4 regions of the Shewanella polaris genome follow, and region 1 is predicted to be linked to each of the others. Evidence: predicted binding sites of a transcription regulator. Region 1 holds the regulator's gene; each other region holds the start of a gene.
What was found. Region 1 encodes sigma-54, which starts transcription at its own class of promoters, with help from an activator protein. Its sites were predicted from a motif close to GTTGGCACGNNNNTNGNNT; they were not measured.
Positions count from the first base shown of each region.

Region 1 (6,249 bases):
TAGGTTTTCAATTTGCCAGATAAACTTATTAACTAATGGCTGGCGCCCTAAAAACTCTTGTACAGGTTCGTCTAAACCAGTAAATGGACGCAGCTCTATTTCCCAGTGTGGGTTGGGCAAAAAGCGTACATCAAACATAAAGTCCGCTTCTGTCGGCATTCCGTGTTTAAAGCCAAAAGATTCAAAGTTAATCACTAACTCTTTATCAACACTGCCTAGTAATATTTGCCTAACCTGGTCACTTAATTCGTAAATATTCAGTGCTGATGTATCAATATAATGGTCAACAATTTTTGCGATCGGTTCAAGTAAGCGTCCTTCTAGTTTGATCGCTTCTTGCAGTGAAATATGATTTTTAGATAGCGGATGTAATCGACGAGTTTCACTATAGCGTTTGAGTAGAACTTTATCATTGGAGTTTAAAAAGAAGCTGATAATTTCAGTGTCGTGCTCAAGCAGGGCTAATTGATTTTGAAGCACTTTACTTTGTTCATCAATGTTGCGTACATCAACACTGATTGCCACTAAATCATTACTACCTTTGAGCTGGGCTAATAATGTGCCAATAAGAGCTAAAGGCAAATTATCAACACAATAATATCCTAGGTCTTCCAATACTCTTAAGGCTACTGATTTTCCTGAGCCTGAACGTCCTGATACTATGACAAGTTTCATGCAGTGATAACCTGATAAAGTTCTGTTGAGTCGTGAGTTTTACGAAGCTGTTTCAATATTTGCTTGTCACTTAGTTTTTGGGCCATGTTCGATAACGTGCTTAAGTGTTCTTGGCACTGATCTGCCGGCACTAATAAAGCAAATAACAGATCAACTGGTTGGTTATCGATTGCATCAAAGGCAATGGGTTCTTCACACTTAATAAATATGGCAATGGGCTGATCGATAGACGTCAATCGACCATGAGGTATCGCGATGCCATTTCCTATACCTGTGCTACCCACTTTCTCTCTCGCTAAAAGGCTTTCAAAAACCTCTTGCGAAGATAGGGGTGGGTACTGGGCAGCGACTAAGTTGCTGATGAGTTCCAGTACTTTTTTCTTACTGCCCGGGGTGGCACAGGTAGTGCACTCCGGTCGCAGAATGGTACAAAGTTCCATCGTTAGTGTTGTGTATACTTCTGTTGGTGTTTAATTACCTGACGGTTGAGCTTATCGATCAGGGCGTCTATTGCAGTATACATATCAGTACATTCTGACATGGCAAACATCACTATGCCATCTGTGATTTTACTGGCTTTTGATCTTTGTTGTAACTTTTATACATTGAGCGCAACGTTTGCATTATGGCTCTGATCGGAGTGTCGTTCAAGCTTTGAAAATTTATCATGAATATATTCCGTTGCCTTGTAGGTTATAAACTCTTACGTTGGTTAGACGGTGGAATCATCATTGCTTCACGATATTTTGCAATGGTACGACGAGCAACGTTTATGCCCTGTTCAGCCAGAAGTTGGGCCATTTTACTGTCACTCAGCGGTTTTTGCTGGTTTTCTGCAGCAACTAATTTTTTGATAAAAGCACGAATTGCAGTAGATGAACATTCACCGCCATCGTCAGTGCTGACATGGCTAGAGAAGAAGTATTTTAGTTCAAACAGTCCTCGTGGGGTGTGCATGTATTTTTGGGTAGTCACCCGTGAAATGGTTGATTCATGCATTTCTACAGCTTCAGCGATATCATTTAATACCATTGGTTTCATGGCTTCTTCGCCATATTCAAAGAAACCTTGTTGAAATTGTACAATGCAATTGGCCACTTTGAGTAATGTGTCGTTACGGCTTTCAATACTTTTAATAAACCATTTAGCTTCTTGCAAGTGGCCTCGAATAAATTGACTATCCGACGGATTTTTACTGCTTCGCGCCATGGCGGCGTATTGTTGATTAACGCCAATTTTTGGCATGTTGTCAGGATTTAACTCTACAACCCATCGGCCATTTTTCTTTAGTACCGTAACATCGGGTATGACGTATTCGTCATCTACGGCAGTAATTAATAAACCTGGACGAGGATTAAGTGACTGGATTAGGGTGATAGCGTCACGCAACTCGTTTTCTTTTAGCTTTGTTTTACGCATTAACAATCTAAAATCACGCCCGGCAATTAAATCTAAATAGTCTTTAATCAGCAGACGAGCATTATCAATATGGGGGGTTGTGTTGGCATATTGCGCTAATTGGATGAATAAGCACTCGCTTAAATCTCTAGCCGCTACACCAACAGGATCAAAGTGTTGAATGCGCTTTAATACGGCTTCAACTTCATCTAGTTCAACGGTTTCATCGCCCATTGCTTCGAGAATATCTTCGGTACTTTGGGTTAAATAACCTTGTTCATCAATAGCATCAATGATAGCGGTGGCAATTGCTAAATCGGTCTCAGAAAAGGGAGTAAGATTTTTTTGCCATTCTAAATGCTCATACAGACCTTCAGTGGTTTCACCTTGGAATGGCATGTCATCGTCGCGCATGCTCGCACTGCCTGAACCTGACATTGGGGAGGCGGTATACACTTCGTCCCATGTCGTATCCATGGCTAGATCATCCATGGTTTCTTTGGTTATAGACTCTGCAGTGTCAACTGTAGAGGTGTCTTTTTCTTTATTAACGCTGCTGTTGTCACTAAAGTCGGTATCAGCTTGGTCTCGATTTTCTTTTGCGGAGTTTTTTGCTTCTGAAAACTCATCTTCTATTTCAAGCAATGGGTTTGAATCCAATGCTTGTTGGATTTCTTGCTGTAGCTCCAATGACGATAATTGCAGTAAGCGAATAGCCTGCTGCAATTGTGGGGTCATGGTTAAGTGTTGACCCATTTTGAGTTGGAGTGACGCTTTCATTTACCGCTTATCCCTAGATGATTTCCATAAAAATGACAATCTAAAATACTGTATTGATTGTTACATACATCAATGACATTTAACGTTATTTAGTTAACGTTCAACAAAACGAGTTAGATAGTTTAAAAGACCCGTAACTTAACTATAGCTTGAATTGTTCACCTAAGTACACAGCTCGAACTTGTTGATTGCTCAATACTTCATCAGGTGTACCTTCAGCAATTAAATTACCTTGGCTAACAATATAGGCCCGCTCGCAAACATCTAACGTTTCACGAACATTATGGTCGGTAATTAATACCCCTAAACCGCGACTTTTCAGTTGTTGGATAATTTTTTTAATATCAATAACTGAAATAGGATCAACACCAGCAAAGGGTTCATCGAGTAAAATAAATTTTGGATTAGCAGCTAATGCGCGTGCAATCTCAACGCGACGACGTTCTCCACCCGACAACGACATGCCTTGATTATCGCGAATGTGGGTAATGTGGAATTCTTCTAGCAAATGCTCAAGTTGTTCAATTCGTTGGTCGTTGTTGAGCTCTTTGCGAGTTTGCAACACGGCCATAATATTGTCGTGTACAGTGAGCTTACGAAAAATGCTGGCTTCTTGCGGTAAATAACCAATACCTTTACGGGCTCGAAGATGCATTGGATCGGCGGTGAGATCGTCATTATCAATTAAGATCCGACCTTTATCGCTTTTTACTAAGCCGACAACCATATAAAATGTGGTTGTTTTACCCGCCCCATTAGGGCCTAAAAGACCCACTATCTGGCCAGTTTTAACCGTTAAACTAACATCTTTAACAACTTGACGAGCTTTATAGCTTTTAGCTAAATTTTCAGCGGTTAAGGTTATTTGGGTCATTGTTTGTTCTGCTTGTTAACAGGGATTTCAGGGAGTTTTTGCTTCGGCGCGGTTTCATCTTGGAAGTTTTCAGGTTGAATAATCGTGATGACCCGATCTTGTCCCTTACCTGTACTTTCAGCTATCAACTCTTGTGCATTGATATTGTACTTAATTTTGTTACCAGTAACTTGGCTTCCTGATTGCTCAAGCTTGGCATTGCCTATTAATGTGAGCGTGGTGCTGGCAAGATCATAAGTAATTTCGTCGGCACTGGCGGTACCTATTTGGCCGTCATCTAATTCTTGTGAAAACGTTGCCGGCGAACCAGTGGCGATAAGTCTTTTACTGGTGCTGTTTTCGGGGGTAAATGCCCGCAGCTGATCAGCATTGATATTAATCGAGCCTTGAACAATGGTAACCGGGCCATTAAAGACAATTTGATTGTTTTTAATGTCGGCAGACTGGCTTACTGCGGCAATTTTTAACTCCTGCATAAGATCACCTTGTTTAGCCATGGCAGGCAAACTCAGTAGGCAAAGTATGCTACTTAATAACATAACATTGGCGCGAGTGTGGAGACGATTAATGTGGCTCATATTTCCCTTCTACCTGGCTGAGTAGCGATAATTTTTGCGAATTCAAGTCTGCATGTAGGCCTAAGCCTTGAATAATAAACCCTTTTCCTTTGATATACACCATCTCCTGCGAGGTACCTATCATAGTGGTTAAATCCACAGTAATGGCTTGGGTGCTCAGTGATTGTAGGGGTTCTTCTATATCAATAGCATCAATAATAACATTATTTTCTAATATGACTTTGCTGGTATTTTTATTTAATCGTCCTCGGTCTGCACTTAATTGCCACTGTGCTTTACCATTTTCAGGATAAATGAGGTAGATAGGTTTGGTAAAGTGAGTGACGTCAGTAGAAGCATAATGTTCCATGTGCTCGGCACTGACTCGACTTTCTACAAAACCGAGTTGATTAAATTCAGTGGTTTGAAGGTTATTTGCAATAAAATCTGGACGCTCAATTCCGCGAACTTTCACGGCCTCCATTTCACTGCGCTTTATTTGTGCTTGCCAGTATAGTATTAAAGCAAGGCCAAAAAAAACTACAATACCTAGCGTGACTCTATTCATATACTCATACCATGAGCAGTGGCAAATTTATCTTGGCTTAATAGTAATAAGTCGGTCAGTTCACGTAGTGCACCGTGTCCGCCATTTAGGGTCGTTGTCATATGGCATTGTTGTTTTACAAACGGATGGCCATCACCGACACATACTGCTAGTCCTACGGCTTTCATCACGGGAAGATCAACCATGTCATCACCAATGTAAGCGACTTCGTCGGCGCTCACATTATACAAAGACATAAGTTGCTCAAAAGGTTCGGATTTATTGTCAATCCCCTGGTAAATATGCGTAATACCTAATGCCGTCATGCGGTTTTCTACTATTTTGGATTTACGCCCAGTGATCACAGCTACATGAAATCCACTTGTGATGATAGAACGCACTCCGTAGCCATCGCGAGTATGAAAGGCTTTCAGTTCTTCGCCAGCATTACTGAGGTAAATACGGCCATCGGAAAATACACCGTCGACGTCACAGATTAATAGTTTAATTTTTTGAGCGCGTAACCACACATCATTACTGATGGGACCGTATAATCCTTGGCGAAACGAGGTTGATTCTGACATGATTAAATGACTCCAGCTTTAACCATATCGAGCATATTTAATGCCCCGATCGGTTGGTGTTTTTCATTGACGACAATCAATCCGTTGATGCTTTTTTCATCCATAATTTGCAGTGCTTGTGCAGCTAAAATACCAGCAGGACTGGTCACACAGTTTTTGGTCATTACGTGTGCTATCGGAGTGGTTCTCAGGTTCACTTCTGCATCGATGACACGACGTAAATCTCCATCGGTAAATATACCCACTAGCTTATTATCATTATCGACGACTGCGGTCATGCCAAGACCTTTTTTGGATATTTCGTAAAGTGCTTCAGTAATACAAATATCATTATGGACTATGGGTAAATCATCACCTTTATGCATGACATCATCTACTTTCAACAATAATTTTCTTCCCAAAGAACCGCCAGGATGTGACAAGGCAAAATCATCACGAGTAAATCCTTTTGCTTGCAATAATGCAATGGCTAATGCATCACCCATTGCTAACGTTGCAGTGGTACTTGAGGTTGGTGCTAATCCAAGTGGACAAGCTTCTTCTTGAACCTGAATACATAAATGGATTTTGGATAAACGTGCCATGTTGGAGTCTGGCTTGCCCGTTACCGCAATAACCGGAACCCCCATGCGCTGTATCACAGGCATCAAGGTGAGTATTTCACTTGATTCACCAGAATTGGAAATGGCGAGCACAATGTCATTTTTTGCTAATGCGCCCAAATCACCATGACTGGCTTCTCCTGGGTGTACAAAAAATGCCGGTGTACCAGTACTGGCAAAAGTTGCTGATATTTTATTACCGATATGACCCGATTTCCCCATCCCCATAACA
Region 1 is NZ_CP041036.1:4,011,257-4,017,505, reverse strand. Features, by position in the region: gene rapZ (RNase adapter RapZ) at 1-675, opposite strand, end outside; gene ptsN (PTS IIA-like nitrogen regulatory protein PtsN) at 672-1,115, opposite strand; partial or broken gene hpf (ribosome hibernation-promoting factor, HPF/YfiA family) at 1,118-1,372, opposite strand; gene FH971_RS17520 (RNA polymerase factor sigma-54) at 1,369-2,853, opposite strand; gene lptB (LPS export ABC transporter ATP-binding protein) at 2,996-3,727, opposite strand; gene lptA (lipopolysaccharide transport periplasmic protein LptA) at 3,724-4,305, opposite strand; gene lptC (LPS export ABC transporter periplasmic protein LptC) at 4,292-4,852, opposite strand; gene kdsC (3-deoxy-manno-octulosonate-8-phosphatase KdsC) at 4,849-5,415, opposite strand; gene FH971_RS17495 (KpsF/GutQ family sugar-phosphate isomerase) at 5,418-6,249, opposite strand, start outside.

Region 2 (6,249 bases), 820 kb from region 1:
CCTGAAGCTGTTGAGCTTGAGAGGTAATGCTGACGGAATCAGTTTTAACCGGTGCAGCTGATTTTGGGGCTGCAGTCGTTTTAGATTGCTCAGCAGACTGCGTGTCACGAGCAGTGCGCATTTGTGTATTGTTAGCAGTGTTATGCTTTATGTCAATTGCCATGGGAGGCTCCAGCGTAATGAATCAGGTTTTCCAAACAGGCTATCGACACCTTAGGGAAAAACTTTAGCTTTATTTTACATTCTTACTTCAACTTCGCCAACGCCAATTACAACAGCATCAAATTGTTTCTCTGTATTACTATTTTTGACTCTGATCACTTCATCAATATTACCGTCTCGCAATGCTTCGCCTAGGGTTTTGATTTGAACATTAGCGGTTTTTGCATAAATAGAAACATTGTCACCTTTGCAAACAAAACACAGATTATTGGTTAATATTGGCGAGTCTTTGCTAACACGACGTTTCACTCGTGAACCTATTAATGTAGATGTTTTAGAAAAATATTGGCCTTTTAAATTATATTGGTCGACATACATTATCTGTAAATGATGTTGAGCAATGATTTGATCTTTAGAAAGTAACTGATTAGCGACTACGACAGGATATTTTATTTCGACTCTAACTGAGATGTACATTTGCCATGGGTAGTCATAGTCAGGACTATTGCAGCTTAATTTTACCATATTATTGCGGCTAATTGCTCTCTCGCTGGCGAGTTCTACATTGATTGGTGGGTAACACCGCGGTGGGTTTATTCTGCCCTCAAGATTTTGTGGAGTAATTTCTATCTTAGCTTTTGAGTTTGCATCAATTTTTTTGGCGACCGTCTCTTTAGCTAATGCGTATATGGTCGATAATGTAGGTGTTACGATCTCTTCGCTAGCAAATACAGGCGAAAAAAAGGTTATTAAGCACAAAAAACATAAAAAAAATACTTTCATAATGAAGATACTAGCTTGTTTTGCCAGAATACACCTATACTTTGGGAAATGAATAATATGCGAGTTATCTCGGCATACGTAAGAAGTTAAGAGTAAAGAACCTAAGGATGTGACAATAACATTATCCTTTCGTCAAAAAAGTGTCGGTTTACTGTGAGTATGAGTCAATGCTAGTTAAAGCAAGTTACATGCCCACTTTTAGATATCAGTTAATTGATAAGTATTCGCTAGGTTGGTGATAGTTTATACTCATGTTGAACTTGTAAGTCAGTAGATAAACACATTAACCGTATTATGTTAAACCTTGGTCTACTATAATTTAAAAAACAATTTATCCATTTGGGTGACCGTTAACTACAAGGCTGTTTTATGTCGAGCATTTTAGATTCAGTAAATAAACGTACTCAACTTGTCGGGCAAAACAGACTAGAGTTGCTATTGTTTAGGCTTAATGGCCGCCAAAGATTTGGGATTAACGTATTTAAAGTGAAAGAGGTGTTGCAATGCCCACCACTGACTACTTTACCTAAATTAAACCGTTTTGTTAAAGGTGTTGCTCATATTCGTGGGGCAACCATTTCTGTTATCGATTTAAGTGCGGCTACGGGTGGGCGTCCACTGACATCGACCGAAAATTGTTTTATTATCATTTCAGAATACAACCGAAGCGTTCAAGGCTTTTTAGTGAGCTCTGTTGAACGTATTATCAACATGAACTGGGAAGCGATTATGCCTCCTCCACAAGGTTCGGGTCGTTCATCATATTTAACGGCTGTCACTGAAATTGAAGGTGAGTTAGTTGAGATTTTAGATGTTGAAAAAATTCTCGATGAAATTTCACCGGTTAAGACTTCTATCAGTAAAGAGGTCAATGAAACATTAACCATTGATAGAGATCAACATTATCATATTATGGTTATTGATGATTCAACAGTGGCTCGTAAACAAATTATTCGCTCATTAGAGTCCTTAAATCTACAAATTGATACTGCCAAAGATGGTAAAGAAGCGTTACTTAAACTGAAAAGTATAGCGACTGAAATGGATGATGTATCTGTTGAAATCCCGCTTATTATTTCTGATATTGAAATGCCTGAAATGGATGGTTATACACTAACTGCAGAAATTCGCGATGATCCAAAATTAAAGAACATAAAAGTAGTATTGCATACATCATTAAGTGGTGTGTTTAACCAAGCAATGGTAGAGAAAGTAGGGGCTAACGACTTTATTGCCAAGTTTAACCCTGATGAATTAGCCGCAGCGGTTAACAAACATTTGAGCTTATAAAGCCAATATTGATATTTTAGTTCATAAGCTCGTATATTTAGGAAGATAATGTGACAGATAAATCACTTGCTGAAGCAGAGTACAATCAATTTAGGCTGTTTTTAGAGCAGCATAGCGGTATTGTGTTAGGTGAGAATAAACAATATTTAGTGCGCAGTCGTTTAGCTCCACTGATGGGAAAGTATAATTTACCTTCTTTATCTGAGGTGGTTAAAAAGTCAATGAAACCGACAGAACGTCAATTACGCGCTGAAGTGATAGATGCAATGACGACAAATGAAACCTTATGGTTTCGAGACCGTTATCCATTTGAATTACTGCACAATACTCTGTTACCTGAGTACAGTAAGCTTGGTCGACCATTGAAAATATGGTCGGCGGCGTGCTCTTCTGGGCAAGAACCTTATTCTTTAGCCATGACTGTGTTGGAGTATCAGCAACGTAAACCTGGTGCTTTACCGGGGGGGGCTGCTATTCAGGCAACTGATTTGTCACCTTCAATGTTAGAGCGTTGCAAGAATGCTGAATATGATGGTTTAGCCCTAGCTCGCGGTTTGTCTGAAGAACGTAAACGTCAGTTTTTTGATACCTTGCCGTCAGGCAATATGAAAGTGAAAGATAATGTTAAGCGTTTAGTTAATTTTAGGGCGCACAACCTCCTTGAAAACTATAGTCTATTAGGCAAGTACGATATTATATTTTGCCGTAATGTCTTGATTTATTTTGGGCCAGAGGCAAAAGCTAAAATTTTGCGGCAATTTGCTGCCGCACTTAATCCAAAAGGGATTTTATTTTTAGGTGCGTCAGAATCTCTTGCGGGTTTGAGCGATGAATTTAATATGGTTCGTTGTAACCCTGGTATTTATTATCAAAAGAAAGTTTAGGTAAAATAATAGCTTAACCTAATTATCATGCCGGCATTCGTCGGCATGTTTGTTTTTATCTTTTTATTCGTAAAAAAATTAATTATTGGCATAACCTTTGCTTTATTCCTATCAGTTAGCTGATGGAGGCAATTTTATGGCGATTAATTTCGATAATGCATTAGGTGTTCACCAATACTCATTGGGCGTAAGAGCTCAAAGAGCAGAAGTGATTTCAAGTAATATCGCCAATGCCAATACTCCTCATTATAAAGCTAAAGATGTTGATTTTGCTTCTGCGATGCAAGCGGCAAGCTCACATCAGAAGGGCTTGAGTATGAGTAAAACCACAGATAAACATTTCGATTTAACGGCATTAAGCCAACAACATGTTCAATATCGTGTACCCAACCAAGCCGATACCGGTGATGGTAATACAGTCGACACGCAAAAAGAGCAAGCAGCATTTATGCAAAATGCGCTGGAATATCAAATGTCATTAGGGTTTCTTGAAAGTAAATTTTCTGGCATGACTAAAGCATTGCGGGGTGATTAATTATGAGTTTATTTAATATTTTAAATGTATCTGGCTCGGGTATGTCTGCGCAATCTGTGCGGTTGAATACCACCGCCAGTAATATTGCCAATGCGGATTCTGTATCGAGTAGCGTAGATAAAACCTATCGTGCACGTCATCCCGTTTTTGAAGCCGAATTAATGAAAGCCAATAGCCAGCAAAATGACTCACCAGGAGTCACTGTTAAAGGCATTGTCGAAAGTGACAAACCATTGCAAAAAGAATATTCACCAGACCATCCAATGGCAGATAATGAGGGGTTTATCTACAAACCCAATGTTAATGTAATGGAAGAAATGGCAGATATGATTTCTGCATCACGCTCTTATCAAATGAATGTTCAAGTGGCTGATGCGACTAAGACTATGTTGCAACAAACACTAAGGATGGGTAAATAGTATGATTATTCAAGGAGGTAACAATGAGCCTCGTTAATGCTTACAGTCAGTCTTTACCGCAACAGTCCAGTAGCGCTTCTAATACCAGCGCGACCACAAAAAGCTCGGTACAGACAAATACAACGACGACTACAACAGGTAATGTTTTTCTAGATAGCATCCGTTTACCTGAAGAGAGTGCGATCCCTGAAGCTAATGATCAGATGTTACAGCAAGAAGATTTTTTTGCTTTACTCAGTCAGCAGTTATCGATGCAGGATCCATTTGAGCCCGTTGACAATGACCAAATGATTGCGCAAATGGCATCATTCTCGACAGTCGATGGTATTTCAAATCTCAATGATGAAATTCTTAACCTTAATACTGTCATGAGCTCAAGCCAAGCGTTACAAGCTTCAAGTTTAGTTGGACGTAAAGTGCTTATTCCTTCTGATACTGGCGCTATATCTACTGAAAGCCCTGAGATTAAAGCTGTGATCAGTACACCATCGGCAATCGAGTCTATTACGGTTAGGGTGGAAGATGAATCCGGCCAGCTTATTAAGAGTTTTACTGTTGATGGCAGTGAAGGCGGCAATGTTGATGTCACTTGGGATGGTTTAGATAAAAATGGCGAACCTGTTGAAGCAGGTAATTATGCCATTAAGGCCAGCGGTAAAGTGGATGGAACATCGGAAGATTTAGCGGTATCGACTTATGCCCATGTTGCCAGCGTGTCTTTAGGCACAACGGCAACAGGAGCCATTTTGAATTTGCGTGGAGTAGGCGGAATTAAGTTATCTGACGTACTCGCAGTATCCGAAACATAGAGTATGACCAACAATAGATTATTGGTCGTATTTATAAATGAATTAATTGTGAGAGGTGAACTATGTCATTTAACATCGCATTGAGTGGTATTGCTGCCGCGCAAAAAGACTTAAACACTACCGCGAATAATATCGCTAACGTGAATACCGTCGGTTTTAAAGAATCTCGTGCAGAGTTTGCTGATGTGTATGCAAATTCAATTTTTGCAAACAGTAAAACAACAGTGGGTGGTGGTGTTACCACCACGCAAGTTGCCCAACAGTTTCATCAAGGTAGTTTACAATTTACCAGTAACTCGCTGGATATGGCGATAAGTGGTAGCGGATTTTTTGTTACTTCATCAGATTTAGATACACAGGATCTATCTTATACTAGAGCCGGTGCATTTAAAGTTGATTCAGATAATTATATGGTTGATTCAGCAGGTAATTTTTTACAAGGGTTCCCTGTAGATGACGATGGTAACTCTACATCGGTGAGTTTAACAACCACAGATCCAATCCAAATTCCGGATACTGCAGGTAGCCCAGTGCAAACAGAAAGTGTTGGCTTGCAGATGAACCTTAATGTGGGTGAAGATGCATTAGACCCAGCTAGTTTTGACCCAGATGATTCTGATACATTCAACAACTCTACTTCGGTAACCATTTATGATTCACTCGGTGAATCGCATATTATGACTACCTACTTTATTAAACCTACCGCAGGTTCATATACAGGTGAAAGTAACTGGGTAGCTTTTTATGCAGTAGATGGTGAGCCGGTTGATGTTGCAACTGGTGCTGGTAGTTATGATACGGATACCGATGGTGATGGTACCGTTGATGGATCTGGTACCGCATCAGCTACCAACCCAAGCGGTGTTGGAACATGGTCTGGTGCTGTGCTTAAATTTAACTCTACTGGTACTTATACTGGCAGTGACCCAGCTACTATTACCACAGAGGCACTCGGTACTGGTGGTGCAGAGGCTTTAGGCCCTGGAGCCGATGGTACTCAAACGCTTACAATAAGCTTTAATAACCCAACTCAGTATGCTTCTCCGTTTGAAGTGACTGAGTTAACTCAAGATGGTATTACCGTTGGTCGATTAACTAATGTTGGTATTGGTTCAGATGGTTTGATCACCGCCAGTTACAGCAATGGTTCAACGGTTCCGTTAGCACGGGTGGCATTAGTGCGTTTTGCTAACGAGCAAGGACTCACTCAAGTGGGTAATACGTCTTGGCAAGCCAGTTTAGCTTCAGGTGATGCATTAGCTGGTGAAGCTAACAGTGGTACTTTTGGTAGTATAAATTCATCAGCTCTTGAACAATCTAACGTAGATTTAACCACTGAGCTTGTTGATTTAATCTCGGCTCAGCGT
Region 2 is NZ_CP041036.1:3,194,376-3,200,624, reverse strand. Features, by position in the region: gene flgM (flagellar biosynthesis anti-sigma factor FlgM) at 1-163, opposite strand, end outside; gene flgA (flagellar basal body P-ring formation chaperone FlgA) at 238-945, opposite strand; gene FH971_RS13890 (chemotaxis protein CheV) at 1,315-2,235, shown strand; gene FH971_RS13885 (CheR family methyltransferase) at 2,286-3,119, shown strand; gene flgB (flagellar basal body rod protein FlgB) at 3,256-3,654, shown strand; gene flgC (flagellar basal body rod protein FlgC) at 3,657-4,073, shown strand; gene flgD (flagellar hook assembly protein FlgD) at 4,097-4,882, shown strand; gene flgE (flagellar hook protein FlgE) at 4,945-6,249, shown strand, end outside.
Region 2: flgB (flagellar basal body rod protein FlgB) is a predicted target of sigma-54. The motif match lies at 3,204-3,222, and genes of this name have one in related genera.

Region 3 (6,249 bases), 1.7 Mb from region 1:
ATGTTTCGGGATCATTTTCAACACTAGCAGCCACTAATTGACGACTGCAATAATCGTATAAGCGGTGCAAATTAGTCGCGACTTCCCCCCCGTTTTCGAGATCTAACATTGAGTCCAAGCCATATAGTATGTTCAAGCATTTGTTGACGCTAATCCCCTTAGCTTCATACTGTTTACGCTCCATATGCCCTGACACTCTACCCAGCTCCTCCAGCAAACCTTCCAATAGCATACGAACCATATCGTGAGAATTGGCTGACGCTAATCTTGAATTTAATGAGGTCTGTTGATACGCATTAAAAGGATCGTACTCATTTAACATTCTTGTTTATCCTGTTTTCTTCATTTTCTATTCATTTGTGGAAAATAAGCTACTGGCAGCACTTAATTGATTAATGGTGGCTTCCATTGCAGTAAATTGAGCCAAATACACACCATACTTCAAATCCATTTGGTAATCATATTGTTCCATACTGTCTTGAATACGATTTATTTGATCATCAAGAGTTTGCTTTTTCATCGATAATAAACCATCAAACGCAGTGTAGGGTTTTAGTACTGCATCAATCTTGTCGATATAACTGTTTGTATCGCTGAACATAGCCTGAACCTTAGCACTATCAGCCTTCAATGCAGTTTCAAACTTTGTATCATCCATTTTTAATAGGCCGTCTCTGCCCATTTCTATACCAATATCACTAAGACGCATACCATTAGGGGCTATTGCAAACACTACATCTTGTAGACGAGATTGTAATAATCTTACCGATGAGTCTCCGTTAAGAACACCTAACTGGCTATTAGACACAGTAACGGAGTCTTCATCATCACTATCAGTAGAATCTACTAGCGTACTGCCCATAGAGCGACTTAATTGATTAATTTGAGTAAGTAATGTATTAAAATCATTAACGAAATCATTAACCGCACTAGTAGTAGCCTCGCTGTCATCTTCAACTTTTATTTGGCTAGACTCTCCAACACTATGGACTTTAACCAGCTCCAAACTCACACCATCAATGACGTTATCAAGATAGTTGCTACTATTTGTAATACTAATACCGTTCAAGGTTAATTCAGCATCTTGAGCGGCACGTCGTTGAGTCATCCCCAAATCGGTACCATCTAAAGTCACAGCTAGATTATTGCTAGTCCCGGTATTATTAGACGACAACATTAACTCTACTTTACCGCCGGTGCGAATTAAAGATGCTTGCATTCCTGGATTAGAGACATCCTTATTAATTAAATCTCTTAATTGGCTAACAGTGATGTCTGCACCGCCATTAATTGTAGCTAAGTCAATAGTGAGTTTGTCTGCTGGATCACTTCCAAGTTGGATACTAAAAAGCCCTACAGCAGGTATTAACGTGTTTTCACTGTCATAGGTTTTAGTTAATTGATGAGATTGAGCCATCTGAGTAACAATCAAGTCATAGTTCCCACTAGGAGCAGCAGCTGTTACTGTCACATTAGCAAAATCATTATTAATTTCAGCCTTTTTATTACTAAAAGCATCAGAGTCAATATTACTCATCTTAGTTGAGAGCTGCTTCATAGCCGTTTCTAATAACCCATAAGCATCAAGTTGGGTATTCTGAGTAGAAAGCTTATTTTGATAATAATAATCTTTACCTGCACGATCGGCAGAAATTAATTGTTGGGCAAATTGCGCCGAACTCATACCTGATATCATAGAAACTCCTTTACATTGACTTAACTACTTCACAACTCTAAGTCGCATATATTATGCTAGAGCAAGTGTCATACCAACATTTATCTAATTGTTTATTAAAGGCTTAATTTGTTTTCTTAACGTTTAAAGCTATTGTCATTTCCGTTTCAGCAAACAAAAAGGAAGATTTACTTCCTCTTTCATCAACATGAGTAGACCCATTATTTAATATAAGACGACCCTTAAGCGCCATAACTGAAATAAATCCTATTTTATTAAACTCAATCAGATTATCTTCATATTATGAGTTCTATAACAGTTGTAAGACTTGTAATTGCAAGACAATAAAAAAGGACCCTGAGGTCCTTTTTGTTCAATATCGGAAAGTTAGGCTGGTGTTAAATTAACCTAATAGACCCATCACTAAACCAGTATTTTGGTTAGCTGATGATAATATTGAAGTACCCGCTTGAACTAACAATTGGTTACGAGTCATGTTAGCAGATTCAACTGCGAAATCAGTATCCATGATACGGCCTGCAGCAGTTTGAGTATTTTCAATTACACTAGCAAGGTTAGATGATGTATGACCTAAACGGTTAATGCTAGCACCTAGAACTGAACGAGCTGTACCAACTTCGCCAATATTTGTATCAACAGCAGCCATTGCTGTAAGAGCATTAGCAGAACTTAGTAAATCACCAGCAACTGCTGTTGGTGCAGTTATAGTTGTTGTCAACTGCTCTGTAGTACCAGCACCAATTTGGAAGGTGGTACCAGCTGTTAATGACGTAAATAAGTTATTACCAGCATAAGTGGTTTTATCAGTAATACGTGCAGATTCTAGAATTAGTGCTTGATATTCGGCATCCAATGCAATCAAATCGTCTGTAGAGTTCACGCCGTTGGCAGCTTGTGTTGCTAATTCTTTTTGACGGTTAGCGATTGTAGTTAATTCTTCTAACGCACCATCAGCAGTCTGTAACATTGATGTTGCATCAGAAATATTACGGGTTGCAGCTTGCATACCTGTGATGTTGGCATTCATGCGGTTAGCAATTTGTAGACCAGCAGCATCATCTGCAGCACTGTTGATACGAAGACCTGTAGATAAACGTTCCATAGCTGAAGTTAATAGGTCGTTACTTTTATTAACTGCACCTTGTGAAACAAGTGAAGCATAGTTTGTGTGTACTGAAAGCATAATTGTTACTCCAAGAAAATAAGTTTTTTTGTTATCCAAAGTATTAAAACGACACTCACAGACGAAACTGAAATAAAAAAATTTATTAGTTAGACAAAAAACCACCTCATAACGAGGTCAAAACAATAACGCTCAATAAATTAAAACCAACTAAAACAACACACTACATAACAATAGCATCTTAAAGGACAAAAAAATTAGTTTGTACTAAACGAGTTCCATTTTACTCTTTCATAGGAAAAACGGAGCTAAGATTGATAAAAATATGGTTCGCCTTTATTAGGGTTTATTTACTCTATAGCAAATAACACAGTAACAACCGCTTGATTTGTTCTGGTAAGTCTTTTGATTATTACCAAATGAAGTGAATGATGATAGCTTCAATAATTTTATATAAAGTGATATTCGGTCCATATTCTAAACGAACTGAATCTATTTCATTTCTAAACAATGTGATTACACGTCCACACAATATCCAATTATTTTACAACTCAGATATTACATCTCGATAAGTTTCAACTTAAAAAGTCATTTCTAACAGTGTTGAGATTATAGCAATACCAAAGTATGATTTGTATTCGCTTTTTGTTGTCGACATAAGATTTTATTCTCTTAGGTATCTGCACCATATGATCATCCCACTCAATCCGAGTAATGAAACTAACGCCGCCTTTCATTGCTATGGTAAAGTTAATGAGGGAGCAAAATGCCCTTTCATTTCTATCACTGCATCACCCATCAACAATTACCACAAACACAAATTAAATCAATACCTTAAGAAGTTAAATCTAAAGCTGTTATTGTAGATGTGTTATATTAATTCCAATAATTATCTGGCCATTCAGCGGGATTTCTGTCCTGCTAGGAAAATCATACCAATCTCATTAAATATCTGGTCAGATCAGAGTCTCTCAGTTTTTACAATTCAAAGCGCATTGGTGTAAATATGATTGCTCCCTTTTTAAGTCGATGCAACACAAAAGTGGAATACTTGAGAAACTCCATTCTGGCGGGTTTCAAAGTCCTTTATGCTTCGTTAGATGTTTTCAAAATACGACAGCATGGATGCTGAAGGTAGAGAAATGAAGAAGATGTTGCTCTGCATCTGACCCCCATGGATGCTAGGAATGTCTTATTTTTTATGGCACAAATTAGACTTTGCAGTTGTATGTAAAAATCATATTAAGCAGCATTGAAGGTCCAGAAACCTGTCAATATTCGTCTATGGTTTATAGAGTATATAACAAGTTCTAATTATTTATTGTACTTATGGATGAGCAGTTGACAGCAAAAAAGTCTTTAAAAAAGAACCTAAGTTCTTTTTTACTGAATGAAATAACATCTCTATATGGGGGTTACTCCACGACTAGCGTATTTTAATTCCAGACTCCAACAGGGTTGAGCGATAATCATCGTCTAACCCTGCCATTTTCTTTTTCCTCGCGATGCTAGCTGATTTTGTATCATCTCGTTTAAGTAAAGCCATGGCAATTTTCCGCATCACATTAAATACCAGTGGCCTTGTTGTTTCCGTATTCTCGATTCATCTTCTCTGAAAGTCATATCTAACATCCAATGCATACTTTCAACCTGCCAATGACTTCGTACTGCATTGAGCGCTTGCGCTGCATTTAGGCCTAATGAACTGATATACCAACGTGTTTCTATCGTATTTGCACCCGTTGATTTATCATGAACTTGCGATGTAACCTTAATAACACTCTGCAAGCCTGACCATCTGAAAGGTTTAGCGAGCCAGTCTTTGTTTATCAATAACTGTTGGCAAGCTCTTGTTTCAATACGTCCATGTCCAGCGGTTATTTCAATGTGCTCATCCATGTTATTTTCATCAAAACCTTCTCGTTGACTTTTATGCCACCAAGCTTCTAATTCATCCTGCATGCCTGAGTGATTACCTTTGAGTGCGAAAATATAATCAGCTTTTTGTTTGACGATTTGTTTTGCAATGCTTTGCTGGCATCCCATTGCATCAAGCGTAATGATGCTGTTTTCAATATCTAACATCGCGAGTAACTCAGGTATTGCCGTTATTTCATTGGTTTTATTATCAACAGCGGTTTGCCCTAGCACTAATTGGTGCTGGCAACTCCATGCACTCACGGTATGTAATGCCGTTTTTCGGTCTTGTGTGGTAAATGAGCGTCGTGCAGTCTTTCCATCAATGGCAATAATATCAGCGCCTGTCGTTTCTATCAGAGATGAAATCCAAGACTGAAAGGCTTTTTCTATTTCATTTGATTTTAATCGACAAATAACACGGGCGATGGTGTCATGCTTTGGTATACCTGCTGGGAAAGTACCGTATTTTTTTAGCCAATCAAGCTTAAGGTGACCAAAGTCCTCAATATCCTCCCACCCCTCGGCCCCAGAGAGTACTGCACAGATAGCGAGTAGAAGAATATCGATGAGTTGATGTTTTTTACAACGTTCAATACGAGGATCTGTAATTGAATTAAAATGTGTCAGAAAAGTAGTGCTCATTGTCATTTACCAAGGAAACTATTATTCCTTGATCTGATCAGGAGTTATTCAAAAAGTTTAATTTATAATGATCTTGCCGTGATTATCTTCATATTATGAGTTCTATAACAGTTGTAAGACTTATAATTGCAAGACAATAAAAAAGGACCCTGAGGTCCTTTTTGTTCAATATCGGAAAGTTAGGCTGGTGTTAAATTAACCTAATAGACCCATCACTAAACCAGTATTTTGGTTAGCTGATGATAATATTGAAGTACCCGCTTGAACTAACAATTGGTTACGAGTCATGTTAGCAGATTCAACTGCGAAATCAGTATCCATGATACGGCCTGCAGCAGTTTGAGTATTTTCAATTACACTAGCAAGGTTAGATGATGTATGACCTAAACGGTTAATGCTAGCACCTAGAACTGAACGAGCTGTACCAACTTCGCCAATATTTGTATCAACATCAGCCATTGCTGTAAGAGCTGCAGCAGAAGTTAATAAATTACCACCAACTGCTGCAGGTGCGACTAGAAGTGTTGACAACTGCTCTGTAGTACCAGCACCAATTTGGAAGGTGACACCAGTTCCTGTTGTTAATGACGTAAATAAATTATTACCAGCATAAGTGGTTTTATCAGTAATACGCGCAGATTCTAGAATTAGTGCTTGATATTCGGCATCCAATGCAATCAAATCGTCTGTAGAGTTCACGCCGTTGGCAGCTTGTGTTGCTAATTCTTTTTGACGGTTAGCGATTGTAGTTAATTCTTCTAACGCACCATCAGCAGTCTGTAACATTGATGTTGCATCAGAAATATTACGGGTTGCAGCTTGCATACCTGTGATGTTGGCATTCATGCGGTTAGCAATTTGTAGACCA
Region 3 is NZ_CP041036.1:1,025,778-1,032,026, reverse strand. Features, by position in the region: gene fliS (flagellar export chaperone FliS) at 1-322, opposite strand, end outside; gene fliD (flagellar filament capping protein FliD) at 350-1,696, opposite strand; gene FH971_RS04520 (flagellin N-terminal helical domain-containing protein) at 2,079-2,879, opposite strand; partial or broken gene FH971_RS04515 (ISAs1 family transposase) at 4,246-5,381, opposite strand; gene FH971_RS04510 (flagellin N-terminal helical domain-containing protein) at 5,577-6,249, opposite strand, start outside.
Region 3: fliD (flagellar filament capping protein FliD) is a predicted target of sigma-54. The motif match lies at 1,756-1,774, and genes of this name have one in related genera.

Region 4 (6,249 bases), 230 kb from region 1:
ATCAATGGTTAGAAAATAAATCAACCCACGAAAAACAATTTTCGCTGGGATTTTTCAATGAAAGTTACATTGTAAAAACTCCTTGCGCCGTTGTAAAAAAAGATGACCTCATTGTGGCCTTTGCTAACTTATGGCAAACAGACAATAAAAATGAGTTATCCATCGATTTAATGCGTTTCACAGATGAGGCACCTACAGGCGTGATGGAGTGGTTAACCATAAAATTGATGCTATGGGGCAAGGAGCAAGGCTATCAACACTTTAATATGGGCATGGCACCTTTATCTGGATTAGACACCCATGAATTAGCACCGCTATGGCACAAAGTTGGCCATATTATCTTCGAAAGCGGCGGTGAATTATATAACTTTGAAGGATTACGTCGTTATAAAGAAAAATTTGACCCTACTTGGGAATCTCGCTATTTAGCATTACCAAACAGCTTAAGTTTACTGCCGGTAATGCTCAGCATAACAAGCTTAATCTCTGGTGGAACATTCATGGGAGCGTTGAAGAAATGAGTAAACTGATTTTCATACTGATATTAATAATCTCTAGTGCGGTGCAAGCAGAACAACAGGAAATCGTTAATTACGGCGGGTTTGGCGACATCCATATTTACAATCATAATCAAAAACCAACCCAGTTAGTGTTATTTGTGTCTGGCGATGGTGGCTGGGATATCGGTTTTATCGATATGGTAAAACAGTTAGCCACAACTGGGGCAATGGTTGCAGCGATTGATATTACCCATTACTTAAAAGTCATTGGTAATGAAAAAGGAAAATGCTCTTATCCCGCTGCAGACTTTGAATCACTTAGCCAATATTTACAGCAAAAATATCAGTTTAGACAATACTCCCTCCCCGTTTTAGTTGGGTACTCTTCTGGTGCAACATTAGTTTATACCGTACTGGCTCAGTCACCTCCAAACACATTTCAAGGCGGAATTAGTTTAGGATTCTGCCCTGACTTACTGCTGGATAAACCGCTATGTCAAGGCAATGGAAGTCTTTCATGGCGCAAGGACCCTAAACTTAAGAATAACTACTTATTCGATATCAATAAGCAGCTACCGAGTGCTTGGTTTGCGTTACAAGGAGAGAATGATCAAGTTTGTAATGCTCAAATCACCAAAGATTACGTTGAAAAAGTCGGTAATGGAAACATAGTGATGTTACCCAAAGTTGGCCATGGATTTGCGGTTACAGAAAATTGGTTTTCCCAATTTCAGCAAGCATTTAATCAATTAGCGGCTAAAGAATTGAAAACTGATGCCACTATTAAGCCAGACAGCTTAAATGATTTACCCCTCATTGAATTACCGACCACCAGCAATAAAAACCAGCCACTTGCGATTATATTAACCGGTGATGGCGGTTGGGCTGGTATAGATAAGTCAATTGGTGAAAGCCTCAATAAACAAGGGATCCCGGTTGTTGGTTTCAATTCATTACAGTATTTTTGGAATCGCAAATCACCCGAACAAGCAGCCTTAGATCTTGGCAATGTTATTAAATACTACACAAACCTATGGAGTCGAAAACAAGTGATACTTATTGGCTACTCTAGGGGAGCGGATGTATTACCTTTTATGAGAAATGGATTAACCATAAGCGAGAAAAACTTGGTAAAAGAAATGGTGGTACTTGGCCAGTCGAAAACTGTCGATTTTCAATTTCATGTTAGCGACTGGCTAATGGCAAATAATCATGATTCTGAGTTAGCCGTGATACCAGAAATGCAGAAACTCACCGACCAAAATATTCTTTGTGTGTACGGTATCGATGAGAAACCACTCACCACATGTAGCCAATTAAACCCTGAAAACTTTCATATTGTCGAAATGTCAGGCGGACACCATTTTTCGGGTGATTACGAAAAGTTAGTCCACATTATTTTGGAACATATTCAATAAATAATGATTTAGCCTTGTCATTTAGTCTCGATAAATCATAATGTTGTATACTTCATTCAGTCTGCAAAATAGATTTAATAAACCTCAACAGATTAAAGCAAAAGGGAGCGTTCACGCTCCCTTTATAGATAACAATCTGTATATTCTAGCGCGAAACACAGACGCTAAATCATTGGCTGAAACGTTGACTAAATTCTTGAATGCGTTTTGCGTTAACACCCGCATCGCCTTTGCCAATCCGCGACACGCTGCGTAAATCAATGCGACTGCCCCGTTCTAATGTAGACACAACAACCACAACATCGTCAGCAAAATTGAAAAAAGGCGTTGTTGCCGTACTTTCAAAGCGCAGTGCTTTTGGGTCTTGATGGACAATCGTCCAACCCATGGTTTTCGCGACAGTTAATGCCTTTTGATAAGCCGCTTCAACCGATAAATCTGACGTAATAGGTTGAATATTAGGGAAAGCTTGTCGTTGCTGCGCGGCGATATCTTCTCCACCATAAACCAAAGTATTTCTCGCTCCAATCCGGCTGTCAGTTAAAAACTCAAATTGCGGTGGCGATTGAATATTGGTAGTAATATCGTGAATAGGTGGGTATTTAACAGGGTTGCCCACCATTGCGATAATGCTTGGCGACAATATGCCCATGCCAAGTAATAATGCCACAATCGACTTAACCTTTCCCTTAGTACCACTGTTGGTAACAAGAGTGATAACCAATGCTACCAGTGCGACAACCACTACCACATACCCCAACAGGTTATTGTAATTACGACTGGCTATAAAGCCGACTATCGGCTCCCACAATCCCAGTGAAGAGCCAAACACCATTAAAGCAGCAACCAATACAGCGACTATGGCAACAATCAGCGCGATATTGCCTATATTACTTTTTTGCATCACATCAATCCTTTATGTAACTCTAATTAACCCAGTGTATATTGACCTGGATTTACTGGAACTAATTTCTGAATAAAAAATATTCTAATTAACCTCAAATCGTCATGACTTCTGAACGAGATGACTTCAGATGAGGTGATTAACCGCTCACGCCACTGTTTTGGATACTTCACTCTTAATATGCCGTATTGGGGTCAAGTCCTAAGCGGCGCATGGTGCGGATTAAATTACTTCTGTCTAGCTTTAAACTCCTGGCAACGGCGGCTAAATTACCTCGTTCGTTCGCTAACACTGTTTGTATGATTTGTCGTTGGTACTCATCGGTTGAATCTCGTAGTCCAAGGGTTAATACCTGCGATAATGCGGCAGCGGCATTAGCGTTGCTGGTATTATCAATCTCGGCTATTGCTGGTGCTACAGAATGGCTCACAACGAACTCTGACCCGAGATGAACACGACTGATACTAATAATACTGGCATGACGCCCTTGCTCACTAGTGGCACGAAGTGCTGCACGGCTTAACACATGCTCTAACTCGCGCACATTACCAGGCCAATGATATTGCGTTAACTGATCAATTGCTGTTTGTTGTAATCTTAGTTTAGCGACCCCAAGCTGATGTTGGCTTTTTTCTAAAAAATAGCCCGCCAGCAAAATAACGTCTTTACCACGTTCACGTAATGGCGGCACTGGAAGAGGGTATACACTCAAGCGATGATATAAGTCTGCCCTAAAGCGACCTTCTTTGACTTCAAGCTGTAAATTACGGTTGGTTGCGGCCACAATTCTGACATCCACCACAATAATATTGTCGCTACCGACACGTTGAATTTCACCATTTTGCAATGCACGTAATAACTTAGCCTGTACCGCAAGTGGTAACTCACCCACCTCATCTAAAAATAACGTACCACCATCAGCCAATTCAAAACGGCCACGACGATCGCTTACCGCACCAGAATATGCGCCTTTTACATGGCCAAATAGTTCACTTTCAACAATGCTTTCTGGCAATGCTGCACAGTTAATTTGCACTAGCAGTTGCTCACTGCGACGTGATTGCTGATGAATACTTTTGGCAACCAGCTCTTTACCCACACCAGTTTCACCAGTAATTAATACCGATAGATCGCTGGCGGCAACGGTATTTATCTCTGACAATAAATTCGTAATGACGGCACTATTACCAATAATAGTCGACGGTCCCGTTGTGGCTAACATGTGTTGAGCCACTTGATGGTTGCGCTCAACTTGAACCTCTAACGCTTCAATATGTTCACTGGTTTTAATAGCAGCAGCCACAGCAGCAATATAAGCGCGGGTTTCTGTTGGGTTAAGCGAATCAAAGCTACCCGCTTTCATCGCGTCTAGGGTTAAAACGCCCCAAGCTTTACCATCAATAAAAATGGTACTGCCCATGCAGTCATGCACGTGCAATTGTTCACTACCATCATCGACTAAACCGTCGTAGGGATCGGGCAGTGTCGATTCAGCATCAAAGCGGGTAATGTGTGGGTTGGCCAAAATCTGCTGTAAACGTGGATGGTGGTTAATCGAAAACTGTCTGGCGAGAGCTTGTTGCTTTAACCCTACAACGGCTACTGGCACTAAGTGGTCATATTTAAGTTTCAACAAGGCCACCACATCACATGGGATAGCGCGCTGAATCGCTAAAATCAGCCGTAAGTATCGTTCCGATTTTATCAGGTCACGATTTAAGTCTTCTACAATGTCTATAAAGGGAACAATATTCATAACAAGTCAAATCAACCTAATTTAGGTTAATTTGACATACTTATTGATCTAGGTCAAATTAACCTTTAGAGATTTTATCCTTTATAAATCAGGTTGATAAACATTGGCACGTTATGTGTAATGTCTAGAGATACAAGGTAATTGATTGAAGCTTATCGCTATTTTATATTCAAAAAGGAAATCATGAATGTTAGACACTGCAACTGTTCAAATTATTAAGGCTACCGTGCCAGCACTGCAAATTTACGCTAATGATATCACCAGTCATTTTTATCCATTACTGTTTGTACAGCATCCAGAAGTATTGCCTTATTTCAATCAAACTAACCAAGGCAAAGGCACTCAGCCTAAAGCGCTGGCAAATGCCGTTATCGCTTACGGCGCCAATATTGATGAATTGGGTAATTTGAGTGAAGCCGTCAGTAAAATCGTTCAAAAACATGTGGCATTAGGTATTTTACCTGAACAATATGACGCTGTTGGCAGCTGTTTATTGCAGGCAATTAAAACCGTACTCGGTGATGCAGCAACAGACGAAGTCATTGACGCTTGGGCCAAAGCTTACGGCCAATTAGCCAACATATTGATTAACGCTGAAGAATCAATTTACACCGAGAATGAACAGAAAGCCGGTGGCTGGCGTGGTGAGCGTGACTTCACATTAGTGAAACGTGTAGATGAAAGCTCGGTTATCACCTCTTTTTACTTTCAACCAGCTGATAATAACGGTTTACCCAGCTTTGAAGCCGGACAATTTTTAACCCTAGTATTTGACGATATTGACGGTGTATCGATGCGTCGTAACTACAGCTTGTCTGACGCTGCCGGTAAAGATTACTTAAGAATTAGCGTTAAACGTGAGCCAAATGGTGTGGTATCTAATCACTTACATGACAACATTCAGTTAGGCGATAAAGTAAAATTACGTGCCCCAAGTGGCGATTTCACCTTACGTAAAAACACCAAACCGTTAATTTTACTCACTGGCGGTGTAGGGATTACTCCTGCGATAAGCATGCTGAATACTGAAGCAGGTTCAGGCCGCGATATTCGCTTTATTCATGCGGCCATTAATAGCGATGTCCATGCGTTTAAACAGCATGTCGATCAACTTGCTACAGCCCACAACCACATTAAGCCGCTGTACATATACAGCCAACCAGAACCAGATTGCCAACCCCATGCAACAGGGTTTATTGATGCATCACTCATTGCAGAACAATTACCTGCTGACCGCGATGTAGAATTTTACCTGCTTGGTCCTACTGGTTTTATGAAAGCAGCATTGGCCATCGCAACCAGCTTAGGTGTACCAGAAAACCAAATTCATTATGAATTCTTTGGCCCATCTGAAGCATTAACCGCTTAATAGTTCAAGAAAAAAAGCCCTGAACATTAGGTCAGGGCTTTTTATTAACCTGTAGAATTAATCTTATTCAATCATTTTAATTACGTATTCGTCAGAACGAAATATCATCATCCAACTCGTTATTCCACTAGCTATTCAACTCGTTAAAAAATATTGAGTGAATGATCTTAAATAAACTGAATAGCGCACATGGTCAAATCATCCTGAAATTCAGAAAAACCACAAAACTGTTTCATTTGCTGCTCTAGAAACTCCAGCATCGCCTCGGGTTCATCAGGTGCTGCGCTGATTGCTTTTTCTAA
Region 4 is NZ_CP041036.1:4,240,263-4,246,511, forward strand. Features, by position in the region: gene mprF (bifunctional lysylphosphatidylglycerol flippase/synthetase MprF) at 1-521, shown strand, start outside; gene FH971_RS18530 (AcvB/VirJ family lysyl-phosphatidylglycerol hydrolase) at 518-1,918, shown strand; gene FH971_RS18535 (DUF1499 domain-containing protein) at 2,088-2,822, opposite strand; gene norR (nitric oxide reductase transcriptional regulator NorR) at 2,998-4,578, opposite strand; gene hmpA (NO-inducible flavohemoprotein) at 4,766-5,947, shown strand; gene FH971_RS18550 (PP2C family protein-serine/threonine phosphatase) at 6,115-6,249, opposite strand, start outside.
Region 4: hmpA (NO-inducible flavohemoprotein) is a predicted target of sigma-54. The motif match lies at 4,681-4,699, and genes of this name have one in related genera.